2 regions of the Marinococcus halophilus genome follow, and region 1 is predicted to be linked to the other one. Evidence: predicted binding sites of a transcription regulator. Region 1 holds the regulator's gene; the other holds the start of a gene.

Region 1 (7,514 bases):
GTTTATACCATTTTTTCTTTTCTTTATACCTCATTAAACTCCCCCCTTTTTTACATATATCGGCTAAATTTTACCATATTAAAGTAAAGCCAGAAATCTAATGGAAGAGAGCTTTTAGATGATTTTGACTTCATTGAAGAGAGGATTTGGAGAAGTTATTGAGAACTTTACGATTATTGTGTCCGAGTATCCAGTTTACTTTTTTAGCGATTGGGTTGTTCGTCTAACAGGTACTAGCCTTCGCTCCTAATGACTAAAAACAATATAAAAAAGCTTCCCACAAGTTCAGTGAACTCATGAGAAGCTTAAAGTAAATTCTATTCAAATGTTAGCAAAATATTAGCATTCTGCTCATTTTCATTAAAACTGGGTTATAGCATAGGATTGAGCGGAGCCCGGACGCAAGCCGCGACGTCCTGTCGCAGCCGTCCGGGTGACCAACATCCTGTTGGCCCTACATCATGCCGCCCATTCCGCCCATGCCACCCATGTCTGGCATGCCGCCGCCGGCACCGCCGCCATTTTCTTCTGGGATATCGGCGATAACTGCTTCGGTTGTCAGGAACATGGAGGATACGGACGATGCGTTTTGCAGCGCGGAGCGGGTAACTTTTGTAGGATCGACAATGCCTGCGTCAATCATGTTTACCCATTCGCCGGTCGCTGCGTTGTAGCCGTGTCCAACTGCTTCTGTTTTCAGGCGCTCAACGATAACGGAGCCTTCAAGGCCTGCGTTATGAGCAATCTGACGGAGTGGTTCTTCGAGGGCACGGAGAACAATTTTCACGCCGGTTGCTTCGTCGCCTGTTGTGTTGTTCATTTCTTCTTCTACTTTTTTGTAGACGTTCATCAGCGCGGTACCGCCGCCGGAGACAATGCCTTCTTCTACCGCTGCGCGTGTAGAGCTGAGGGCGTCTTCGATGCGGAGCTTGCGCTCTTTCATTTCCGTTTCAGAAGCTGCGCCGACTTTAACAACGGCTACGCCGCCGGCAAGCTTCGCGAGGCGCTCCTGAAGTTTTTCACGGTCGAATTCGGAAGTCGTTTCTTCCATCTGCGTACGAAGCTGTGTAACACGTGCGCTGATCGTCTGCGGATCGCCGCTTCCTTCTACGATCGTTGTGTTGTCTTTATCGATCGTGATTTTGTTAGCGTGACCGAGCTGATCAATTGTCGCTGTTTTCAGGTCAAGACCTACATCTTCTGTAATGACCGTACCACCGGTAAGGGTAGCAATATCTTCAAGCATTGCTTTACGACGGTCGCCAAAGCCTGGTGCTTTCACTGCTACTGCGTTGAATGTGCCGCGCAGCTTGTTAACAACGAGTGTTGCCAACGCTTCGCCTTCCACATCTTCTGCGATGATGAGGATTGGACGGTTCTGCTGTACAACCTGTTCAAGCAGCGGAAGTACTTCCTGGATGTTTGTAAGCTTCTTGTCCGTAATTAAGATGTACGGATTATCGAGCTCTGCAGTCATGGATTCATTGTCGGAAACCATGTACGGGGAAGCATAGCCGCGGTCAAACTGCATACCTTCCACAACTTCAAGCTCTGTTTCAAGGCCGCGGGATTCTTCGACTGTGATAACGCCGTCGTTTCCTACGCGCTCCATCGCTTCTGCAATGATCTGGCCGATTTCTTCAGAGCCTGCGGAAATAGCACCGACCTGCGTGATGGATTCTTTGCCTTCAATTGGCTTGCTGACGTTACGGAGTTCCTCGACCGCTACCTTGGTCGCGTTCTCCATACCGCGGCGGATACCCATTGGGTTCGCACCGGACGTAACGTTTTTCAGGCCTTCCTGAATCATTGCCTGGGCGAGCACGGTTGCTGTAGTCGTACCGTCACCGGCAATGTCATTCGTTTTGCTGGCAACTTCGGATACAAGCTGCGCACCCATATTTTCAAAGTTATCTTCGAGTTCGATTTCTTTGGCGATGGTTACACCGTCATTGGTGATAAGCGGGGAACCGAACTTTTTCTCCAAAACAACGTTACGGCCTTTCGGTCCAAGCGTTACTTTTACAGCGTTTGCCAGTTCGTCCACACCGCGGAGCATCGCGCGGCGGCCATTTTCACTAAACTTAATATCTTTAGCCATGATGAAATCCTCCTAATGAAATATTGATTTCGAAATGAAGCTGATTACTGAACTACCGCGAGGATGTCGCTTTCGCGAACGATCAAATATTCTTTGCCGTCGTATTTTACTTCTGTGCCTGCAAACTTCGAATAAACGACGATATCGCCTTCGCTTACTTCCGGCGTTACGCGTTCACCGTTGTCTTTTAAAGCTCCGGAACCAACAGCCACCACGCGTCCTTCCTGTGGTTTCTCCTGGGCGGAGTCCGGCAGCACAATACCGCCAGCAGTTTTTTCTTCTGATTCCACTTGTTCGAGTACGAGTCGATCACCTAAAGGCTTTAACAAAGAAAACAACCTCCTTAGAATATTTTCATCGTCCGTTATATGTAACGGAAACGACAGTAACACCATTTTGTTAGCACTCATTAAACCCGAGTGCTAAACCCAATTATTATATTAATCAACCTGGGCTTTGTTTGCAAGAGGGAACCGAAAATTTTTTCTGTCTTTTCCCACTCCGGTGCTTGATGGCACCTGCATTCACATTCCCTGCTGCTCTCTTTGTTAACCTTCTATTTGAAAATTGTCATAAATTCGCAGTTGCTCTCTTTATTATTCCTGCAGAGACCTGTGATACAATAGGAGCGTTCTAACACAGATTTAACCGAAGATTAGGAGTGATTTCCTTCCATGGCCGCACGTTACTGGAGCATTGTTATCATTTACGTACTTATGCAGCTCTCGGGCATCGTTGCCGTTCCGGCTCTTTTAGCTATAGGCAGCTTTGATTCCGACCAGCAGGCTTCATACTTCTGGATTTTTGCAAGCTTTATTACCGCTTTAATTGTCATTTTGATTTTGTTAATCCCGGAACGCGGCCAACAGCTCGCGTTTAATAAACCGAAGATGCCATGGCCCAACGCTACTGCCTGGATTTTCATCGGCTTTGCCCTTGCCTACGCCGGTCAGATTGTTGCCGGCCTGATTGAGCAGAACCTGCTCGGCATTGATTCAGCCTCCGAAAATACGGCGCAGATTATCGAGCTCGTTAACAGCATGCCAGCCTTTGTAATTATCGTGGCGGTGATCGGCCCGATTCTTGAAGAGCTTGTATTCCGTAAAGCTATATTTGGCTCCCTGTACAAGCGCACAAACTTTTTCGTTGCCGCCATCATCAGCTCTTTGATATTTGCTGCTGTGCATTTGGATTTTACGCACCTGCTCGTTTATACCATGATCGGCTTTGTGTTTGCTTATTTGTATGTTAAAACCGGACGGATCATTGTGCCGATTATCGTTCACTCTGTCATGAACGCGTTTGTGGTTGGCATTCAGGTACTGTTTCAGGATGAAATTGAGCGTATTATGCGTGAAGCCGAGGGTGCACTCATTCTGCTTGTTCAGGGGTTGATGTAATATGAAAGCTTCCACCGCTGCCCTTTTTTACTTTGTGCTGGGCGGAGTGCTGCTGATGTTTACGTATTTTTCCGTCAGCGAGTCCTCCTGGTCATTCTGGAGTATTCTGCTTGCCGCCTTTGCTGCCTATGACTTCGTTATGGGCTTCAACTATCTGCGCCTCATGGCAGAGCAGAACAAAAAGAAATAGCAAAAGGGACCAGCCAGTATTCGGCGGTCCCTTTTTAATAGATTAATATACGTCTTCCCCCGGCAGCCCTATTCGCTGTCCAGCGGATAATTTTTCAGAAAATACACGAGTGTCTGCAGCTCGATGGCAAGATCGATATGATGCACGCGTACAGATGCCGGCACGGATAAACGTGCCGGCGTGAAATTTAAAATACCGCTGATGCCTGCCTCCACCAGTTTTTCTCCAGTTGTCTGGGCGGCGGCGGATGGCACCGTGAGCATCGCTACGGACACGTTATGTTCTTCAAGCTTTTCTGCCAGATCGTCGGTGTGATACACCGGCACATTTCCAATCTGCTCGCCCACCATATCCTTATTAATATCAAATGCAGCCACAATCCGAGTGTTTTCATTTTTGGAGAAATTATAGCGAAGCAGCGCTTTGCCGAGATTCCCGACACCAAGAAGCACGACGTCCGTTGCCTCGTCCTGGTCCAGGGTTTTCCGAAAAAACGACAGCAGATACTGGACGTTATAGCCGTAGCCTTTTTTGCCGAGGGCACCGAAATACGAAAAATCCCGGCGGATCGTTGCCGAGTCCACTTTCACCGCCTCGCTCAACTCCGTTGAAGAAACGCGGGTTTTGCCTGTTGCATACAGGCTTTCTAGAAATCGATAATATAGGGGCAGCCGCTTTGCGGTTGCCTGCGGAATTTTTTGCTGGTCTGTATTCATAGTTATTTCCACCTAAATGTATTGTCATCGTCTGTAGACAGTATAGCATGTGTCCCCGTGAAAACGTACCGAAACGCTTGTCATGCACGAGACTTATCCTGTTTCGCGTTTCACGGAAAAGTACGATACACTGATATTATCAGAGTTGTAATTAAAGGAGCTATATAAATATGATTTTACTTCAATGTTCGGCTGTCACCAAGTCTTTTGGGGCAGAAACCGTACTTGATCAAATAAAACTTGAAGTCAAGGAAGGCGAGCGGGTCGCCCTGGTCGGCAACAACGGGGCCGGCAAATCCACCCTTCTGAAAATTCTTGCTGGCGAATCCTCGTATGATTCCGGCTCCGTCACGATGCCAAAAGGCACGACATTCGGATACCTTGAGCAGCATACCGGATTGAACAGCGATAAAACCATGTGGGATGAAATGCTCGATGTTTTTACCCACCTTCAAAAAGCTGAAGCCGAGCTGCGCCGCATGGAGGCAAGAATGGCTGAGCCCGACATTATTGATGACGCCAGAGCCTACGAAAAGCTAATGGCCGATTACGATCAGCGCCAGCAGGAATTCGAAGCCCGCGGCGGCTACCGCTATGAATCCGACATCCGCACGGTGCTTGCCGGCCTTGGCTTTGGCAGCTTCTCTCTCGACACACCGGTGCAGTCACTGAGCGGCGGCCAGAAGACCCGACTTGCCCTTGGCAAGCTGCTGCTGTCCCGGCCCGATCTCCTGATTCTTGACGAGCCGACCAACCATTTGGATATGGATACCCTCCGCTGGCTCGAACAGTATTTAAGCAGCTATCCGGGTGCTGTCCTGATCGTCTCCCACGACCGGTATTTTCTGGACCAGATCGTGACGAAGGTGTATGAAATCATTCATAAAAAAGCCCGCTTATTTTACGGCAACTACAGTGCCTTTCAGGAAAAACGGGCGGAACTGTTTGAACAGGAAATGCAGGCCTATGAAAAGCAGCAGAAGGAAATTGCCGAGCTTGAAGACTTTGTGCAGAAAAATATTGTGCGCGCCTCTACGACAAAACGGGCCCAGAGCCGGCGGAAAAAGCTCGAAAAAATGGATAAGCTCGACAAACCGCAGCGGGACGGCAAATCTGCCTCCCTGCGCTTCGACATTGACCGGCAGAGTGGCAACGATGTACTAAAAGCAGAAGACCTTACCTTCCGCTTTGGCGACAAGGCGCCCGTCTTCGAGCATTTAAATGTCCGGGCCCAGCGTGGCGAGAGCATCGCGCTGATCGGACCGAACGGGACGGGCAAAAGTACCTTTTTAAAAACGATCAAGGGAGAGCTTGAGCCGGATGCAGGCCATATTCAGCTCGGAAGTAAAGTAGACCTTGGCTATTACGACCAGCAGCAGGCCGAACTGAATTCAGGCAAAACCGTGCTGCAGGAGCTGTGGGACGAATATCCGCTTGAAAACGAAAAAGACATCCGCACGGTGCTTGGCCAGTTTTTATTTACCGGTGAGGACGTGCTGAAGCAGGTATCTGACTTAAGCGGCGGGGAAAAAGCGCGCCTTTCGCTTGCTAAGATGATGATGCAGAAGTCGAATTTTCTGCTGCTCGACGAGCCGACCAACCATCTCGATCTTGACAGCAAGGAAGTTCTTGAAGACGCCCTGATTGATTATCCGGGCACCATTTTGTTTGTTTCCCACGACCGGTATTTTCTGAACCGGATTGCAACCCGTATCCTTGAAATGGGAAATGGCGATGTCCGCAACTACATCGGGGATTATGACTATTATCTGTTCAAAAAGGAAGAAGAACGGGAAAAAGCGGCGCTCCAGGCTGAGCGTGAAGGGCCAAAGCCTGAAGACACCGGGGCAGCAAAATCTTCATTTGCAGACGACAAAGCAGCCAAGCGTGAGGCCCGCAAGCGGCAGCGCCGCATTGAACAGATTGAACAGGATATTGAAGCCAAGGAACAGCTCGTCGAGGAGCAGGAAGCTGCTCTCTTCGAACCTGACGTATATGAAGACCATGAAAAGGCAGCTGGTTATCAGTCGTCGATTAACGAATTAAGAAGCGAGCTCGACCAGCTGATGGAAGAATGGGAAGAGCTGCAGCTTGAAGAATCCAGTTCCTAGATCATTCCCTTTACACAGCAAAGCCCGTGGCCTCAGTAGAAGAGGTCACGGGCTTTTTGTTACATATGGAGCGGCAGGCCGGGCACGCCGTTTAAATCCATGCTGGAAAAGTTTCCCTTTTTCCAGTTGATATAGGCGGCAGCACCGATCATAGCCGCATTATCAGTACATAAATGCAGCGGCGGAATCTGCAGCTTAACGCCGCTTTCTTCGAACTTCTCTTTCATTGCTGCCCGCAGGCCGCTATTGGCTGCCACACCGCCTACAACCATTACCTGCTTCGCCTCACAGGCCGCTGCCGCCCGGGCTGTTTTTTCCGTCAGCACGGTAATAACGCTCTGCTGGAAGCTCGCCGCGACGTCTTCCGGTGCCCATTCTTCTCCGCGCTGGCGGGCGTTGTGGAGCGTATTCATGACAGCTGATTTCAAGCCGCTGAAGCTGAAATCATAGGACCCCTCCTCCAGCCAAGCCACAGGAAGCGGTACAGATGGATCGCCCGTCTTAGCCAGCTTATCGAGCTCCGGCCCTCCAGGATACGGCAGGCCGAGCGTGCGTGCAACTTTGTCATATGCTTCCCCAACTGCATCATCTCTCGTCTGGCCCAGCAGTTCGTACTGTCCTTCTTCCCTGATCAGCACAAGCTCCGTGTGACCGCCGGAAACAACGAGCGCAAGCGCAGGATATTCCCACTCTGCCTCCAGCCGGGTCGCCTGGATATGGCCGGCTATATGGTGGACGCCGATCAGCGGCAGTCCCTTTGCGTACGCTGTCGCCTTCGCAGCATTTACCCCCACAAGAAGCGCTCCCACAAGTCCGGGCCCTTCTGTAACCGCCACGGCGGATAAATCAGAAAATGTACTATCAGCTTCCTCGAGCGCCTGTTCCATTACCTGAGTGATGGATTCCGCGTGATGTCTCGAAGCGACCTCCGGCACAACTCCGCCAAAGCGTTTATGGCTTTTCATCTGGGAGAGAACGACATTGGACAGAATCTCC
Region 2 (7,514 bases), on a different contig from region 1:
CAATTCGTTTTTCTGATTTTCTTCCTGTGCTTTTTGATTCACCATTTTTTGTAATTCCAGTCTGTCAGGCTTCGCGGTGGAGTTTAATGGTATATCCTTCACTTCCAGATACATTCGCGGTATCTTGTAGCCGGCCAGGTGCTCTCTCACATGTTTGTCCAGTTTGGCTTCGAAATCCGGATCGTCCTCTTTCAATTGCACTACTGCAGAAACAGATTCTCCAAATTCAGGACTTTCATATCCTACTACCACCGTTTGCCTCACAAGCGGATGTTCTGCTAATACACCCTCCACTTCGGAAGGCAGAACATTTTCTCCCCCGGTAATAATGAGTTCCTTTTTCCGGTTGATGATAAAGATATCTCCATCTTCATCCTGCCTGGCTAAATCACCTGTTAAGAAATACTCGCCTGCAAATGATTTTTCTGTTTCTTCCGGTTTGTTCCAATAACCTGGAGTAACGTTTTTACCGTTGATGGCCAATTCCCCAATTTCACCAGTTTCAACATCGTTGTGATTTTCATCCAGCAGGCGCACATTCATATACATAACAGGCTTGCCAATACTCATTGGTTTTTTTATTGCATTATCAGGTGTATTAACCATAACAAGTGGAGCTTCAGTTAAACCGTAGCCATTGACTAATGTGTAACCCATACTTTCAAATTTTTTCTGTACAGCCGGAAGCGGTGCAGAACCGCCCTGTATTAAGAACTCAACATTTTTGAAGCCCTGAATATCAAAATTGCCAGCTGCCAGCATGCCATAATACATGGTTGGTATGAGCATTAAATAATCGGGCTGGTATTTTACCATCAGATCATTTAATTCCTTCCCGTCAAAATAGCGGTGCAGAATCAATGTTCCGCCAGCCATTAATAACGGCAGCGACAAATCATTAAATCCCAGTACATGAAACATTGGAGTTGATACTATCGTTGTATAACCGGCATGTGTTTTATACGTCAACGCGGTATTGATCATGTTATTAACAAACGACTCGTAGGTGAACATAACCCCTTTTGGTAATCCTGTGGTCCCGCTCGTATATATTAAAGATGCAAGGTCGTCGCTTTCTACATCGACACTTTTAAACGGGCGGTGGTTTTCAGGATTAACAATGTCATCATACTCCGGGGAATCGATATCCATATGAATCAACTCTTGAGGGATTCCTCTCAGAGACTCCAGATGATTGGAGGCGTAAAAAATCAGCCTGGCATTAGAATCCGAAATAATGCTCTCAATCTCTAAGGATTTCAGCCGCCAGTTAATAGGTAGGAAAACGGCCCCCAGTTTAAACGAGGCGAACAGCAAATCCAGTATTGCCACGTCGTTAGGTGCGAATATACCGACTACATCCCCGCGTTTTACTCCCTGATCCTGCAAATAATTCGCTAAATTCTCTGCCCGGATGTTTAAATCCTGATACGACCATTCTGTACCCTTGCCCGGATCAATAATTGCTGCTTTCACTCTGTCAAAATCTGATCTTGTTTTAATCCAATCATAATTCATATTTATCTTCTCCTTTATCAATATGATTCCGATGTTGGATCGATTGCTTCAATTCCCCCCAATCATTTTGATAAATATGTTGGTCCATAATTTTCAACTCGTCAGAAATAATAGGATCAAAATCCACCTTTGATAGAATATCCCTCTGTAAATCCAGCCCCGGACTGATTTCAATTAATTTTAAGCCTTCCTCCACCAATTGGAATACAGCGCGTTCAGTTACATAAAAAACCTGTTGATTCAGTTCTCTCGAATACGCTGCGTTGAAATCTACACTTTGTACATTTTTTACAAATTTATGCGAGTGGCCTTCCTGTTCAATGATCAACTGGTTATTTTCACAACAAGACTGGCTGCCCGCAACCAGAGTTCCCGAAAAAATAATAGTCTTCACAGTTTGACTTATGTCTATAAACCCGCCACTTCCGCTCCTTTTATTGCCAAAACAAGAGACATTTACGTTTCCCCACCGGTCGATTTCCGCAAAACTGAGATAGGCTATGTCATGGCCGCCATGATATATAAAGTCCCATGTCAGCTCATGTCGCATTCTTGCGTCGAGATTATAGTTCATTCCAAAACGGTCTTTACTGCCAATAATTCCTCCGAATATGCCGGTATCAATATTAAGCTGAACCAAATTCTCCGCCTGCTCTTCTATTAATACATTTGGCAGCTCATTATTTATACCAAATCCAATACTGACTACATCCCCTTCACTTAAAAACTGGGCAGCCCGCCTTAAAATAATTTTACGGGAGCTAAGCTTCATAGGCTGCTCCTGTATATTACTCACCCGGTAATGACCTGATAAAGCAGGATCATAATAAGTCTGCATCACCTGCTTATGATATTCAGGGTTTTCGTTTATAACAACGTAATCCACGAGTTCACCGGGAATAAACACATCATGAGGGGGAAAGCTGCCGCTTTGAACAATTTCTTTAACTTGAACAATCACCTTTCCGCCATTTTGATGGGTGGCGGCCGCTACACTGTATCCTTCTCCCAAATGGGACTCATGAGTCATAAAAATATTCCCTTTTTCGTCAGCGTAAGTTCCCCGTAAAAGAGCTGTATCAATGCCAGGAAAGTCATAGTGTAAATATTCTTCTCCTTTGATTTCTAATACAGAGACTAAGCGCTCGGTGGTGACATCATTAACCATTCCGCCTGAATTTCTAGGGTCAACACTTGTATTTAAACCTATTTTTGTAATCATCCCCGGGGAGGAAACGGACTGATTCCGATATTGTACGGCGAGAATTCCCTGTGGGAAAAAATACGCTTCAATTGCGTTATTTTTAATCGCCTCAATAGTAGCTGGTGAGGCTGTGAGTAAACTCGTTATTAACCGTTTAATCATCCCCCGCTGAACGAAAGCATCAAGATCAATCCCGCCCTCGTAATCACTTATATCATTTGCCATGATAAACGTAAGGTTATCCGGGCTTCCCATTTCATCGTATTGCTCCACTACATGTTTTAATATTTCTGCTGGTAAATTTCCGACAGATAAAGCTGCGACGGAAATAATATCTCCAGGGGTAATAATGTTTTTCAAATCATTGTATGAAATAACTTGCATGTCCCAACCTCCCTACAGTATTTATCCTGCTATACCTTCACCATAAATGTACCCCCTTCTTTATCCTCATCCTACAGTTTTAAATTTATCATTTTATACAATAAATGTAAACGGTTTCAAAATATGCTTTATGGAAATAATTCAAAATTTGCTGTCTGATATGTCCATTTTGAGAAATAGTAGTGATCGAAAGATAACGATGGATAACCCCCCCAAAGATTGGGTATGAAGACATTGAGGAATTTTTAGGAATTATGCCCATTAAAAAGGAGAAGTAACCATGGCCATGTCTCGAAGCGCTTTACCGAAACGAAAATTATACCCGCTTGTGACGGCCGGGATGTTGCTGATGGCTGTCGTTCTTCTGCTAATAGCTCTTGATTACACCAGCCTTGGATTGCTGTTGTTAGGCTATGGCATAGGCATTCATGCTCTTATCCGAGGGGTTTTGGAATGGACGGAAAGCATTCGTACCTTCTACTGATGGTGGTTGGCGGGAGGGATTATTCTTTTAGTGATGATCTTTTTCCACTTGTTTCCCTGACGAGGCTGGGAAGAAGCATGTGTAAGGAGGTGCAGAAATGAAAGTTTTCTGTATGATCATTGGGATCTGTGTACTGACGATGATCCTTCAAGTAGGGATTAATGGCATAAATAATCTGTTGGATGGCCAGAACTTTTGGACGCACTGGACCGATCGAATCGAAATGGCATTGGGCCTGGGAGTGATCCTCGGGATCGGGGCATGGGTTCGTCGAACATTTCCCCTGAAGGAACAATAGAAAACGTATTTCATATGTTCCAATTACTTCTATCTACAAGTAAAGAAGCAATATTATATTCTTTATTACTCTCCGTTCGTAAAGACTGCTACGTCATCCACCATTGATACGCTATCATGACAGGTGCCAGACATATGAACGTTCCTCCTGCGACCCTCCAGTCGTACCAATAATCATCTTTATTATCGCTTTCTTTCTTCCATAAGTACGTTCCGAACGTCATATACAACAAGAAAAGAGGAACAACAACGAATAGAAGGGTCAAATGAATCGGAACTCCTCCAAGGTTAGTAATGGAGAGCAAAAGAAAAACGATAATAATGGCAAACCACCGCGTTACTTTTTGATGAGTATTATTCGCATAGTGTTTGGAGCGCTCCTGCCCATTGCGTTTCACATACCATCGCCGTGTCATATTCATCATTAAGGACATAACGGCCCCTATCAACAATAAGCTCGAGAACAGTTCCACGATAAACCATAGGTTTTCATCCATTAGGCTTCTCCCCTGCTGTTTTTTTATAATAACAATTAATAATATGATCTCTAGGTGCTTTTACACCTAACAGAACATCTAAAGATTATTCCAAAATTAAAATCGTCTGAAAATCTTAAATTATGGACCACACACCAAACACCCCATTTTGCCTCTGGAAATGGAGTGGTATGGTGGTGCCCTCTCCTCCCCGTTAAAAATATGTAAAATAACCCTGAAAGTGATTGGTAACTAACCCTGTAAAGCTAAAGGGTGCCTTTTCCCTATATTTCAAAATAGTAATTTTTAAGTAACGCTCTATGCTAAACTGGATAGCATAAAGACAATAAGCTATTCAAATTAAAAGGAGTACTTCCGAATATATTCAGTCGTATTAGGAGGTTGAATTCATTGGACAGTTCATCAGATGAAACGAAGATAATCATTCCCGAGGGGTGCGGTAATGCCCCAAGAAAACAAATAGTGATCGATTTTACAGTGGCAGTATTAAAACAGCGGATTGAAATTATTAAGCAATATTCGGATGAATCTATTACATGGTACCAGTTAAAAGACAAACAAAAAATAGAAGGGCGGGGTTCATTAATTGCTGCTTTGCAGAATGAAAATAGAGCAGGCATTGACTGTATCGAAATTTATCAAGTAATCACACACGGGAAATTCGCTTCAATAAACGGGTTAATTTCATTAACAGATGACACAAAAATTGATTTTTGCGAGGTATACGTATTTAGCAGCACGGCAAAGTCTGGAAAAATAAGAGAAATAAAATCATATAGATTGGAATCATTGAATTAAAAGGTTTAATAATTCACAAATAGTTATAGAATCGCAAAGATAAACGCTCTATACGAAAGGAGAGACATATGCGGTGTTCCCCCATTCGATGGTTTATGCTAAACGATAACGAGCTGAGGCATAGCTCGGTGCTGTGTTCCTCTCTCTGAAGGATTTGATACTTATGACTTCACCCAATCGAATCGCTCCCCCCATTCACGCAGGAGGGTTCTTTTTCTCTCTACCAGAGCATCTCCGGGATCTTACTTGTGATGATTCTTCTCACCCTGCCAGGTTTGGCTGCGGCGCTCCCTTCCCTAAAGCGGAAGAACCATGTTTTTCTTGATCTTTTATATCATTCCATTTATAGAATAAGTAATAGGTTTGCTTCTGCTCCTCAAAAAAGTTAGAGAAGATTGCTCACCAGGAGACCCGGAAAAAGATACCCACGCCAGGTTTTTTGTGTGGTTATATCTATGGACGTGGCGGAAAAAATACATAATACATGCCCATAAAAGGACTAGCCATTAAAACGAGACCAAAAATATAAACAAAAAAATCCCAGTCTCCCGTTTTTATGCTATAAGCCACATACACAATGGTATAGACAGTAAGTACAACGTATATAGTTCTTTTCATGAATGTCTTCAGGCGCATGATCTACCCAGCTCCTTATAAACTAATCGCTTAGAAAAAAAGCGTTTACCCCAGGCCTCTAAAAAAACATGTCCGCAAGAATTAAAATGCCTATAAAAATAGGGGTGCTGATCGCTAATAAAACGCCCAGCCCCATTAATAAACAGCTCTCGATGGCAAAGGCAACCAGAGCCGCTACCAGACCGGTGAAGAATGTTACGCTTACAGTAACCATAAATGCCTCTTCCATGAATGTAAAATAATAGGAAGCTAAGTCCGGAGATAAATAATACTAAAAAGTAAAAAATCGTTTTAATTCTTCTAATTATTATTCTCTGACAAGACCAATATGCCGGTTAACTTTAAAGAAAAAAGGTGCAAATGCTTGCAGTACTACCACATATTAAATGCACCCAGATGTTTTTCAGTAAAAAGAGGCCAGCTTGCCCGACTGGCCTCTTAGTTATTTATTTTTAATAAGTGGGAACAACACTTAGATTAAATAAACTTTTTAATTTCTGTGGCGAACTCCCTCGGCGCTTCCTGAGGCACCCAGTGGGCTGACTGGTTTATTCTGACCAGCCGGCTGTTTGGCAGGTCCTTCTCCAGCATCTCTCCTGTTTCCACCGGCTGCCACGGGTCCTGGGTCCCCCACAGCATAAGCACAGGATGCTTGATCTCGGAAAGCCTATGAGTAATAGAAGTAGTATGATTTGTGTTCAGGGCCGCCGCATTACGTACAAGGCTGAGCTTGCCTTCTTCATGTAAATATGGAGCCATGATTCCCTGTAAGAAGGTGTCCGTCAGCTGATCCTGCTGGGCAAATACGCCTTTATAACCCTTCGAGAGAAAGTCTTCCATGTCCTGAAGAGATTTGTTCTTCCACGACGGGTGTCCGACCATCAGCATTTCTTCAATCGGCCAGGAGTCGTAAGCGACGGTGTTGGAAAGCACCAATTTATCGATTCGTTCCGGCTCTTCAAGAGCAAGAATTAACCCGACACCTCCCCCGATATCATGAGCCGCTACATGCGCCTGTTCAATCTCCAGATGTTCCATAAGCCTGATAACCAATTTCGCCTGCACATGAAGCGAGCGGTCAAAGCGGTCTCGCTGGTCGGAATAGCCATAGCCCAGAAGGTCCGGGACGATCACCCGGTAATTATCCTCCAGCTCCGGAATGACAGCCTGATACAAATACGACCAGGTCGGTATGCCGTGCAGCAGCACGAGCGGCGGGCCTGAGCCTGTATCTGTATAATTCACTTTCACTGCTTCGTCCACGATGCCTTCCAGCATGACAGATCGTTGATGTTGTTTAAATTCCTCTTCTGTTGTAGTTTGATTTGGCTTCATGTTTTTGCCTCCTTAAGCATTTCTTTACACAACCCTAATTTCAGAGTAATTAATAACACGGTATTATTCAGTAAGGCATAAGCAAAAATAACCTCCTTTAAAAGATTTTCTCCTTTGTTCTTCCCGTATACTCCTATTCTTAAATATAAGTCGGTTACATTTTTAACTGCGGGCACTCACGAAAAAGCCTTCACGCTGTACTACTGGAGAAATTTGTTTCATAGCTTGATGCTGCATAGTTTCTGTTAAATAATTGTTTTCTTCTCCTTTTATAAAATTTCACCGGTCCTTAAGAACCTTCTATCAGTTTTTCGACACATTTCCCCTGCTGTTCTCATCAATTTCTCATTTTTTTATAAAG

Evidence for each region. The regulator Rex, encoded in region 1, represses fermentation and respiration genes when NADH is low (regulators of the CRP and FNR family bind a similar motif). The targets are predictions, from matches to a motif close to TTGTGAAATATTTCACAA.
Region 2: a site for Rex is predicted at 3,211-3,228, ahead of fadX (fatty acid degradation protein FadX). Genes of this name have one in related genera too.

Annotation. Positions count from the first base shown of each region.
Region 1 covers NZ_FVZD01000004.1:5,974-13,487, reverse strand. Annotated here, with positions in the region: gene B5066_RS01250 (Ltp family lipoprotein) at 1-34, opposite strand, end outside; gene groL (chaperonin GroEL) at 455-2,101, opposite strand; gene groES (co-chaperone GroES) at 2,146-2,430, opposite strand; gene B5066_RS01235 (CPBP family intramembrane glutamic endopeptidase) at 2,776-3,501, shown strand; gene B5066_RS01230 (DUF4305 domain-containing protein) at 3,503-3,691, shown strand; gene B5066_RS01225 (redox-sensing transcriptional repressor Rex) at 3,760-4,407, opposite strand; gene B5066_RS01220 (ABC-F family ATP-binding cassette domain-containing protein) at 4,578-6,518, shown strand; gene tsaD (tRNA (adenosine(37)-N6)-threonylcarbamoyltransferase complex transferase subunit TsaD) at 6,578-7,514, opposite strand, start outside.
Region 2 covers NZ_FVZD01000006.1:1,368,565-1,376,078, reverse strand. Annotated here, with positions in the region: gene fadD (long-chain-fatty-acid--CoA ligase FadD) at 1-1,518, opposite strand, end outside; gene fadX (fatty acid degradation protein FadX) at 1,508-3,106, opposite strand; gene B5066_RS12945 (hypothetical protein) at 3,387-3,590, shown strand; gene B5066_RS12940 (hypothetical protein) at 3,688-3,888, shown strand; gene B5066_RS12935 (DUF4181 domain-containing protein) at 3,977-4,384, opposite strand; gene B5066_RS12930 (hypothetical protein) at 4,775-5,182, shown strand; gene B5066_RS16795 (hypothetical protein) at 5,877-6,032, opposite strand; gene B5066_RS12920 (alpha/beta fold hydrolase) at 6,296-7,153, opposite strand.